DNA from 3 places in the Pseudomonas syringae pv. coryli str. NCPPB 4273 genome. Region 2 is predicted to be linked to each of the others. Evidence: predicted binding sites of a transcription regulator. Region 2 holds the regulator's gene; each other region holds the start of a gene.
The links. Region 2 encodes sigma-54, which starts transcription at its own class of promoters, with help from an activator protein. Its sites were predicted from a motif close to ANTGGCATNNANNTTGCTNT; they were not measured.
Positions count from the first base shown of each region.

Region 1 (3,274 bases), on a different contig from region 2:
CTTCGGTGTGATCAAGCCGTCGGGCAGTGAGCAGGTGGTCGCTATCATCAGCGGCAACCGCATCCTGATCGAACCGACCGAGATGCCTGCCAAGCTATTGACCTACACCCTTGGCGCCAAGCCGCATGCCGAAGAAGTGCCGGATGCGCCCGACACGCAGGAGCTCAAGCGCAAGCTGGAAAGCTTCCTGCAGACGGCCACCAAAAGCCTTCTGGACAACACGGCAGGTGTAGAAGCCAGCAAGAACCGCAACTGACGAATACTGACTCGTCCGGGCGACCGGCGAGTCGGATCAGTCAAGCGACAAGGGTCCTCGGCATTGACTGCGAGGGTCTTTTTTTTGCCCGAAATGCCTGGCCCTGCGGCGTAATCGGTTGAACGAATACGTGGACTGAAAGGTCCAGATCACATAAGCCAGAGTGCCTGGCTTCGTATGGGAGGCATTGATGAAACAGTGGACCATTGTGTATCTGGACAAGGATGGTGTGCGGCAGCACCTTGAGGCCGATTTTGAACAGCATCCCAGTGATGAGCAAGTTGCACGTCTACTGCGCAAGGGCCTGTATCCAGTGACTGATGAGCTGGATCTCAATGACCTTGATGGGCGTACTGATGATCCTACCGTGAAGACGCTCAAGGACCATAACAGTGTGCAGATCATTTCCATTACAGAAAAGTCGCCTGATCTGCGTTGATCAAAAACCTTTTCGTGGCAACCACTTGGCATCCGGCCCACGATGGGGCTACTCTGCAGATGAGGCTGTTCACGCAGCCTCTGACATCTCGATACCCGACCGGCGCCAAGCCAGGTCCGGTCAGCTACATGCTTGATTCCCCGCGTCGGATTATCTGTCGTGAGGTGGCCTCCGAAGACTCGGCGGTCGCTCTGGAAGAGTTGAAACTCTATCTATCGTTGCATAGGAGGACGTTTCATGAGCACAGCCTATCAAGAGGACATCAGCAGTAACGTACTGCGCCGCATGAAAGAAGGCGGTTTTGACTTCGCGCGAATCTATCCCATCGAGTTCTACGCCATCTTCCCGGACGAGGAACGGGCACGGCAGGCCGCAGAGCAATTTCGCGGCGAATCCCTCAACACTCAGGTAAACGTACGTGATGACGGCCATTGGCACCTGCAATTGAGCAAAGTCATGTATGCGACCTATGACGGCATTGGTGACTTCGAGCAGGATTTCCAGACGGTCATTTCACCTATGGACGGCGAAGTCGAGGGATGGGGCGTTACTCAGGAGATCAGAAGACTGCACGCTTGATGGCTGCGGATTGTCAGGTAACACACCACCGGCTGATTCGGGATACTTTCCGGATCGGCCGGTTGTGTTTCTGGTGCTTGTTCATGAACAGTGGTCAAAAAAAAGCCACTCAAACGAGTGGCGCAAAGGGAAGTCTGTTTAAAATCCGCAGGCATTTTTGGCTTGCTGGACAAAATATCGGTGGCGGCAAAAAAGGCTTTTGGTGCCCTGTTTGCTCGGTTGCTGTGGAGTGTGGCGAACTAATGTCGTTGGCGGAAATCAACTCTGACTATGCTGATCATAGATTTCACGGTTGAATGACGCTTCCGAATGAGGCGTGAAAGATTTGGCTTGGGCGTTTAATGCACAGGAATGGTGCGTAGAGCGTCGGGTGTTTACCTAACCTTTTGAAATCAAAGCGTTTATGCCGGTGGCACGGGCTTTGCGATGGTCTTGGTGTCCATGGTGACAAGGAGTACGGCATGATCCGCACCTTTTATGACGAGATGTACGATGCGGGCGGCGTAGTCCGTCCGCACTATCGGGAGTTCGCCCGCTGGCTGGGTGATACGCCTCCCGAACTTTTGGCTCAGCGCAGGCGCGAAGCCGATCTGCTGTTTCACCGTGCCGGGATCACGTTCACACTCTATGGTGATGAGCAGGGCACCGAGCGGCTTATCCCTTTCGATACCATCCCGCGCAGCATCCCGGCCAGCGAATGGCGGGTTGTCGAGCGTGGCTGCATTCAGCGCGTCAAGGCGCTGAACATGTTTCTGGCCGATCTGTATCACGACCAGCGGATTATCAAGGCCGGGATAATTCCCGCCGAACAGGTGCTGGCCAACGAGCAGTACCAGTTGGCAATGCAGGGCCTGAATCTGCACCGCGATCTGTACTCGCATATTTCCGGCGTCGATCTGGTGCGCGACGGTGACGGCACCTATTACGTGCTGGAAGACAATCTGCGCACCCCGAGCGGCGTGAGCTACATGCTCGAAGACCGCAAGATGATGATGCGCCTGTTCCCGGAGCTGTTTTCCGCGCAGCGCATTGCGCCGATCGACCACTACCCGAACCTGTTGCTCGACACGCTCAAGAGTTCCAGCCATCTGGACAACCCGAGTGTCGTGGTGCTGACGCCTGGCCGCTTCAACAGCGCCTTTTTCGAGCATGCGTTTCTGGCTCGCGAGATGGGCGTCGAACTGGTGGAAGGTGCCGATCTGTTTGTCCGCGATGACCGCGTGTTCATGCGCACCACCGACGGCCCGAAAGCCGTTGATGTGATCTATCGTCGTCTCGATGACGCATTCCTCGATCCGCTGGCCTTCAACCCTGATTCGATGCTGGGCGTCCCTGGGCTGCTGTCTGCCTATCGATCCGGCAACGTGGTGCTGGCTAATGCCATCGGTACCGGCGTCGCGGATGACAAGTCGGTTTACCCCTATGTCACCGACATGATTCGTTTCTATCTGGACGAAGAGCCGATTCTCAAGAACGTGCCGACCTGGCAGTGCCGCAAGCCGGAAGAGCTGTCCCATGTGCTGGCCAACCTCGGCGATCTGGTCGTCAAGGAAACCCAGGGCTCCGGTGGCTACGGCATGCTGGTCGGCCCCGCAGCGACCGCCGCCGAGATCGAAGCCTTCCGGGCACGCCTCAAGGCCAAGCCGCATGCGTACATCGCCCAACCCACCTTGTGCCTGTCGACCTGTCCGACCTTTGTCGAGAACGGCATCGCCCCGCGACATATCGATTTGCGCCCGTTTGTTCTGTCCGGTCGTGAAACCCGCGTTGTGCCTGGCGGGCTTACCCGAGTGGCCTTGCGTGAAGGTTCACTGGTGGTCAATTCGTCGCAGGGTGGCGGAACCAAAGACACCTGGGTGGTCGAGGATTAAGGATGCCTGCCAATGTTAAGTAGAACTGCCTCTGATCTTTTCTGGATGTCGCGTTACCTGGAGCGAGCGGAGAACCTCGCCCGCATGCTGGACGTGAGCTATTCGCTGTCGCTAATGCCGCAGGACGGG
Region 1 is NZ_AWQP01000048.1:58,317-61,590, forward strand. It holds gene P406_RS19215 (LTA synthase family protein) at 1-256, shown strand, start outside; gene P406_RS19220 (hypothetical protein) at 447-695, shown strand; gene P406_RS19225 (ribonuclease E inhibitor RraB) at 933-1,274, shown strand; gene P406_RS29460 (hypothetical protein) at 1,358-1,570, shown strand; gene P406_RS19230 (circularly permuted type 2 ATP-grasp protein) at 1,736-3,145, shown strand; gene P406_RS19235 (alpha-E domain-containing protein) at 3,158-3,274, shown strand, end outside.
Region 1: a site for sigma-54 is predicted at 1,683-1,702, ahead of P406_RS19230 (circularly permuted type 2 ATP-grasp protein). Genes of this name have one in related genera too.

Region 2 (3,274 bases):
TGCAGGCCTATGCCGTCACCATCCAGTATTACGCCGGCCAGGACCGTATCGTCCTGATCGACAAGGCCAAGGTCATCAATGATGGCAACACCTCGGAAGGCGAGAAGATCGTCTACGACACGGTCAGACAGGTCGTCAGCGCCGGTCGGGCCAATGGCGCCAAGGTGACTACACCACGTCCGCGTATCGACATGGTCATCCAGCCGAAAAAGAAAACCGATCAACCTCAGAAGGCCCAGTAAATGGCGACGCTCAAAGCCCAGCATCTGGCTAAAAGCTACAAAAGCCGGCAGGTCGTGCGCGATGTGAGCATCTCCATCGACAGCGGCCAGATCGTCGGCCTGCTGGGCCCGAACGGCGCCGGCAAGACCACTTGCTTCTACATGATCGTGGGTCTGGTCCAGGCTGATCAGGGTCGTGTGCTGATTGACGATCTGGATGTCAGCCATCAACCCATGCACGGTCGCGCCCGCGCGGGTATCGGCTACCTGCCTCAGGAAGCCTCGATTTTCCGCAAGCTGTCGGTGTCCGACAATATCATGGCGATTCTCGAGACCCGCAAGGAGCTCGATGCCGGTGCGCGCCGCAAGGAACTGGAAAGCCTGCTGCAGGAGTTCCACATTACCCATATCCGCGACAACCTGGGCATGAGCCTGTCGGGTGGTGAACGTCGCCGCGTGGAAATCGCTCGGGCCCTGGCCACCGCGCCGAAATTCATCCTCCTGGATGAACCGTTCGCAGGTGTCGACCCTATTTCGGTAGGCGACATCAAGCAGATCATTCACCACCTCAAGGCCAAGGGTATCGGTGTACTGATCACTGACCACAATGTCCGGGAAACGCTGGATATCTGCGAAATGGCCTACATCGTCAACGATGGACAGCTGATTGCGGAAGGCGACTCCGAGACCATTCTGGCGAATCAGCTGGTGAAAGAGGTCTACCTCGGCCACGAGTTCCGCCTTTAATCGACTGCCCCTTTGCGCTTCGCAGCCGATTGATGCCTACGCAGTGTATTGACAAGATTTTATTTGTCATACCACTCTAGGCAAATGCACAGGTTTCAGGCATATAATTTGCTTAAGTTGGCGCCACGGCGCCTGTAGTAGATGGCGCATGCGCGCCGGCGAATAAGGTGTTTAGCCCCTGCCATGAAACCATCGCTAGTCTTGAGAATGGGCCAGCAGCTGACGATGACACCGCAGCTGCAACAGGCAATCCGTTTACTCCAGCTTTCCACTCTGGATCTCCAGCAGGAGATCCAGGAGGCGCTGGAGTCAAACCCTATGCTGGAGCGGCAGGAAGAAGGCGACGACTTCGACCACTCCGACCCGCTTGCCGACAACATCGAACAAAAGCCCAACCCCGACGTTCAGGAACCGACTTATCAGGAATCCGCGCCTACCGTGGACAACCTTGAAGAAGGCGAATGGAACGAACGCATTCCCAACGAGCTGCCCGTCGATACGGCCTGGGAAGACATCTACCAGACCAGCGCCAGCAGCCTGCCAAGCAACGATGATGACGAGTGGGACTTCACCACACGCACCTCTGTCGGCGAAAGCCTGCAAAGCCACCTGCTGTGGCAACTGAATGTTGCGCCGATGTCCGACAAGGACCGCCTGGTGGCAGTCACGCTGATCGACTGCATCAACAACCAGGGTTACCTCGACGAGACACTCGATGAGATTCTCGAGTCGTTCGACCCCGAGCTGGACATCGAGCTCGACGAGATCGAAGCGGTACTGCACCGCATCCAGCAGTTTGAACCTGCTGGCATCGGCGCACGCAACCTGAGCGAATGCCTGCTGCTGCAACTGCGCCAGCTACCGGCAAAAACGCCCTGGCTGACGGAAGCACAACGCCTGGTCAGCGACTACATCGATCTGCTCGGAAGCCGCGACTACGGCCAACTGATGCGGCGCATGAAACTCAAGGAAGACGAGCTGCGCCAGGTCATCGAGCTGGTGCAGAGCCTCAACCCGCGTCCCGGCTCACAGATCGAATCCACCGAAGCCGAATACGTCATTCCGGACGTGATCGTGCGCAAGGACAACGAACGCTGGCTGGTCGAACTCAATCAGGAGTCGGTGCCGCGCCTGCGCGTCAATCCGCAATACGCGGGCTTCGTGCGGCGCGCCGACACCAGTGCAGACAACACCTTCATGCGCAATCAGTTGCAGGAAGCACGCTGGTTCATCAAGAGCCTGCAAAGCCGCAACGAAACGCTGATGAAGGTCGCCACGCAGATCGTCGAACATCAGCGCGGTTTTCTCGAGTACGGCGACGAGGCCATGAAGCCGCTCGTGCTGCACGATATTGCCGAGGCAGTGGGCATGCACGAATCGACCATCTCGCGGGTGACCACGCAGAAATTCATGCACACCCCACGCGGCATTTACGAGCTGAAATACTTCTTCTCAAGTCATGTGAGCACCTCCGAAGGCGGTGAATGCTCGTCCACGGCAATTCGCGCAATCATCAAAAAACTGGTTGCGGCGGAAAATCAGAAAAAGCCGTTGAGTGATAGCAAGATCGCTGGTTTACTGGAGGCACAAGGCATTCAAGTAGCCCGTCGCACAGTCGCCAAGTACCGTGAGTCTCTCGGGATCGCCCCTTCCAGTGAGCGTAAGCGACTGATGTGATGCAGGCCGAGCCACAGCGTTCCAGTGGCAGGCGCCATGCCTGCCTCTTTATGCACTGGCAAAGGAGAAAGCTGTATGCAAGTCAACATCAGTGGACACCAACTGGAAGTGACCAAACCCCTTCGTGAATACGTTGAGCTCAAGCTCAAGAAGCTCGAAGGGCATTTTGACAAGATTACCAACGTGCAGGTCACGATGACGGTCGAAAAGCTCAAGCAGAAGATCGAAGCCACGTTGCACATCCATGGTGGAGAGGTCGTTGCCAATGCTGAACATGATGACATGTACGCTGCCATCGACCTGCTCACTGACAAGCTAGACCGACAATTGCTCAAGCATAAGGAAAAGCAGCAAAGCATCCTCAAAGGTGCGGCCGCTCGCTAACGCCCATTTAATGATCCGAATCGAAAATATCCTGACCCCCGGCCGCTCCCTCGTGAACGTGCCGGGTGGCAGCAAAAAGCGTGTACTCGAAGAAATTGCCAACCTGATCGGCCGTGAAGTGCCGGGCATGGTTTCGGACATGGTATTCGCAAGCCTCGTCGCCCGGGAAAAACTGGGCTCGACCGGTTTTGGCAACGGTATTGCCATCCCCCACTGCCGCCTCGCTGACTGCAGCGAGCCTGTCA
Region 2 is NZ_AWQP01000073.1:84,759-88,032, reverse strand. It holds gene lptA (lipopolysaccharide transport periplasmic protein LptA) at 1-242, shown strand, start outside; gene lptB (LPS export ABC transporter ATP-binding protein) at 243-968, shown strand; gene P406_RS25465 (RNA polymerase factor sigma-54) at 1,152-2,645, shown strand; gene hpf (ribosome hibernation-promoting factor, HPF/YfiA family) at 2,721-3,029, shown strand; gene ptsN (PTS IIA-like nitrogen regulatory protein PtsN) at 3,040-3,274, shown strand, end outside.

Region 3 (3,274 bases), on a different contig from region 2:
CCGTTATCGACAGTCATAAGAATCCCACTATTTAATTGGTTGTGGGTCGCAAGATTCTCATGAGAGTATCGTCTCGAATATCAAATTATTTTGCGTGTTCGTCCCGAAAAGCAGGATGGTTATGAGGCCGGTGAATTTCGATTTAGATGTCATGCGCAGTTTTGTAACAGGGGTCGAATTGGGCAGCTTTGCCAAGGCTGCGCAGAAACTTGCCCGCTCCACATCGGCCATTAGTGCCCAATTGAAAAAACTGGAAGCTCAGGCAGGCTCTCCACTCTTCAAAAAAGCCGGACGCAAGCTGGCGTTGACCGACACCGGCGAGGTGTTACTCAACTATTCCAAGCGGCTCTTGAGTCTTAACGACGAGACCATAACGGCCGTGTCGGAGCTCAAGCTCAAAGGATGGGTTCGCCTTGGGCTTCAGGAGGACCTGGGCAGTTTCCTGCCGACAGTGCTTGGACGATTCGCCAGAGCCCACCCGGATGTTCGAGTCGAGGCACGTATCGCACGTAACGCCGATCTTCTGAACCGCATCGAAAACGGCTCGCTTGACCTTGCGGTGGCGTGGGGGGGTGTCAAGAAGAACGGGTATCAAGAAACGATCGTAGAGCTGCCTATGCAATGGATCGGATCGTCGCACCGGTATCTGGACTGGCGAGTCGAGTCAGGCAACCCGCTTCCTGTGATTGCATTTGATGCGCCTTGCCCCTTCCATTCAAAGGCCACTGACGCGTTGAATCTTGCGGGGATCCCCTGGCATCTTTCCTTTACCAGTTCGAGTCTCAATGGCCTGTCTGCGGCTACCGAGGCTGGATTGGGCTACACCATCAGAACGGCTCTTGGTCTTCAGTCGGGCACTGAGGTTCTGAATACCGAAGACCGGGGTTTGCCGGCTCTGCCTTCGATAGCCCTGACGCTGCACAGACACGAGGCGAATCCCAATCCTCTGACCGAGCGATTGTCGAACATGGTGGTACAGGCGATCAGAAGCGAGGTCGTCTGACCGCAATGGCCTGACGACCGGCGAAGGTATCAGGCCAGTAATTACTCGGTCTTTTCAACACCGCCAGCCTTCTCTTCCAGCTCGGCCATCTTGGCCTCCAGCGCTTCCAGACGAGCGCGGGTGCGGGCGAGGACGGCCATCTGGCTGTCGAACTCTTCACGGCTGACCAGATCCAGTTTGCTGAAGCCGCTTTGCAGCAGGGCCTTGAACTGGGTTTCGAATTCGCTGCGTGGTACAGGCGTTTCGCCATTGAACAGGCGAGAGGCGTGGCCGCTGAGAGCGTCAAGAAAGGCTTTGGGCGCGAGCATGGTGATTTTCCTGAATCAGAGGCCGGCAGTGTAACACGCAGTGTCTATAGTCAATCCCGGGTGCGCAATGCACGCTTATGGAGCGCAGTGACGGGCACATGAGCACCATTGCTGTGCATTAGCTCCATGATGGACCCTGCCAGGTCGCGCAAAACCAGCCCAAGGGCCTGTATTCAATGAATATTCACGAGATGGCAAGCTTTCTGCTTAGTGGCTTATGACCCATGCACTGATGCAGTCGCTGTGACGAATGCAGTGCGGCAGGCGGAGCGGGGAAGTGTTTCGTCAGAAGCGGTTTTCTGGAGTTGGTCTGGCCTGATCAGGCGGCCAGCACGTTACAAAGCCAGACACTGCGCTTAGACTTGAGTCGGGTTTGTTTTCCTGGGGCAAGTCCACCAAATTCGGGAGAAAGTTTTCATGAAGCTAGTCACTGCCATCATCAAGCCGTTCAAACTGGATGACGTTCGCGAGTCGTTGTCTGAAATCGGCGTGCAGGGCATCACCGTCACTGAAGTCAAAGGCTTCGGGCGTCAGAAGGGTCACACTGAGCTTTATCGCGGTGCTGAATACGTCGTCGACTTCCTTCCCAAAGTGAAGATCGATGTCGCTATCGATGACAAGGATCTGGATCGTGTCATCGAAGCCATAACCAAGGCCGCCAACACTGGCAAGATCGGTGACGGCAAGATTTTCGTGGTCAATCTGGAACAGGCCATCCGCATCCGTACCGGCGAGACCGATACAGACGCTATTTAAGCCGCCAAACCCAACGCCCCAGGAGAAAACAATATGACTCTGCGTCAATTCGCAGGGCTCGGTGCCCTGTTGTCCCTCGCATTACCTGGTCTTGCCCTGGCGGCTGATCCAGTGGCCGAGCCGGTGCTGAACTCTGGCGACACTGCATGGATGCTGACCTCGACCGCTCTGGTCCTGTTCATGACCATCCCCGGTCTCGCGCTGTTCTACGGCGGTATGGTTCGCTCCAAGAACATTCTGTCGGTGATGATGCAGTGTTTCGCCATCACCGGTCTGATCAGCATCCTGTGGGTCGTCTACGGCTACAGCATTGCGTTTGACACAACCGGTATGGAAGCGGGCGTCGTCAACTTCAATTCCTTCTTTGGCGGTATGGGTAAAGCGTTCCTGGCAGGCATCACGCCGGCAAGCATTACCGGTCCTGCTGCGTTGTTCCCTGAGGCGGTGTTCGTCACCTTCCAGATGACCTTCGCGATCATCACCCCTGCCCTGATCGTCGGCGCTTTCGCAGAACGCATGAAGTTCTCCGCGATGCTGGTGTTCATGGGTATCTGGTTCACTCTGGTCTACGCGCCAATCGCCCACATGGTCTGGGGCGGCGTCGGTGGCCTGCTGTGGGACTGGGGCGTTCTGGACTTCGCTGGCGGTACCGTCGTACATATCAACGCCGGTGTCGCCGGTCTGGTAGCGTGCCTGGTACTTGGCAAGCGCAAAGGCTTCCCGACCACGCCGATGGCGCCGCACAACCTGGGTTACACCCTGATCGGCGCCGCGATGCTCTGGGTCGGCTGGTTCGGCTTCAACGCCGGTTCCGCAGCTGCGGCCAACGGTACTGCCGGCATGGCCATGCTGGTCACTCAAATCGCTACTGCGGCCGCCGCACTGGGCTGGATGTTCGCCGAGTGGCTGACTCACGGTAAGCCAAGTGCTCTGGGTATTGCCTCTGGTGTGGTTGCCGGCCTGGTTGCCGTTACTCCTGCGGCCGGTACCGTCGGCCCGATGGGCGCGCTGATCATCGGTCTGGCAGCAGGCGTGATCTGCTTCTTCTGCGCGACCAGCCTCAAGCGCAAGCTGGGCTATGACGACTCCCTGGATGCGTTCGGCGTTCACGGCATCGGCGGTATCGTCGGCGCGATCCTGACCGGTGTGTTCGCAGCGCCTGCACTGGGCGGCTTCGGCACCGTGACTGACATCGGTGCTCAGGTCT
Region 3 is NZ_AWQP01000034.1:13,884-17,157, forward strand. It holds gene P406_RS14825 (MFS transporter) at 1-17, opposite strand, end outside; gene P406_RS14830 (LysR substrate-binding domain-containing protein) at 122-1,003, shown strand; gene P406_RS14835 (accessory factor UbiK family protein) at 1,045-1,311, opposite strand; gene glnK (P-II family nitrogen regulator) at 1,729-2,067, shown strand; gene P406_RS14845 (ammonium transporter) at 2,101-3,274, shown strand, end outside.
Region 3: a site for sigma-54 is predicted at 1,502-1,521, ahead of glnK (P-II family nitrogen regulator). Genes of this name have one in related genera too.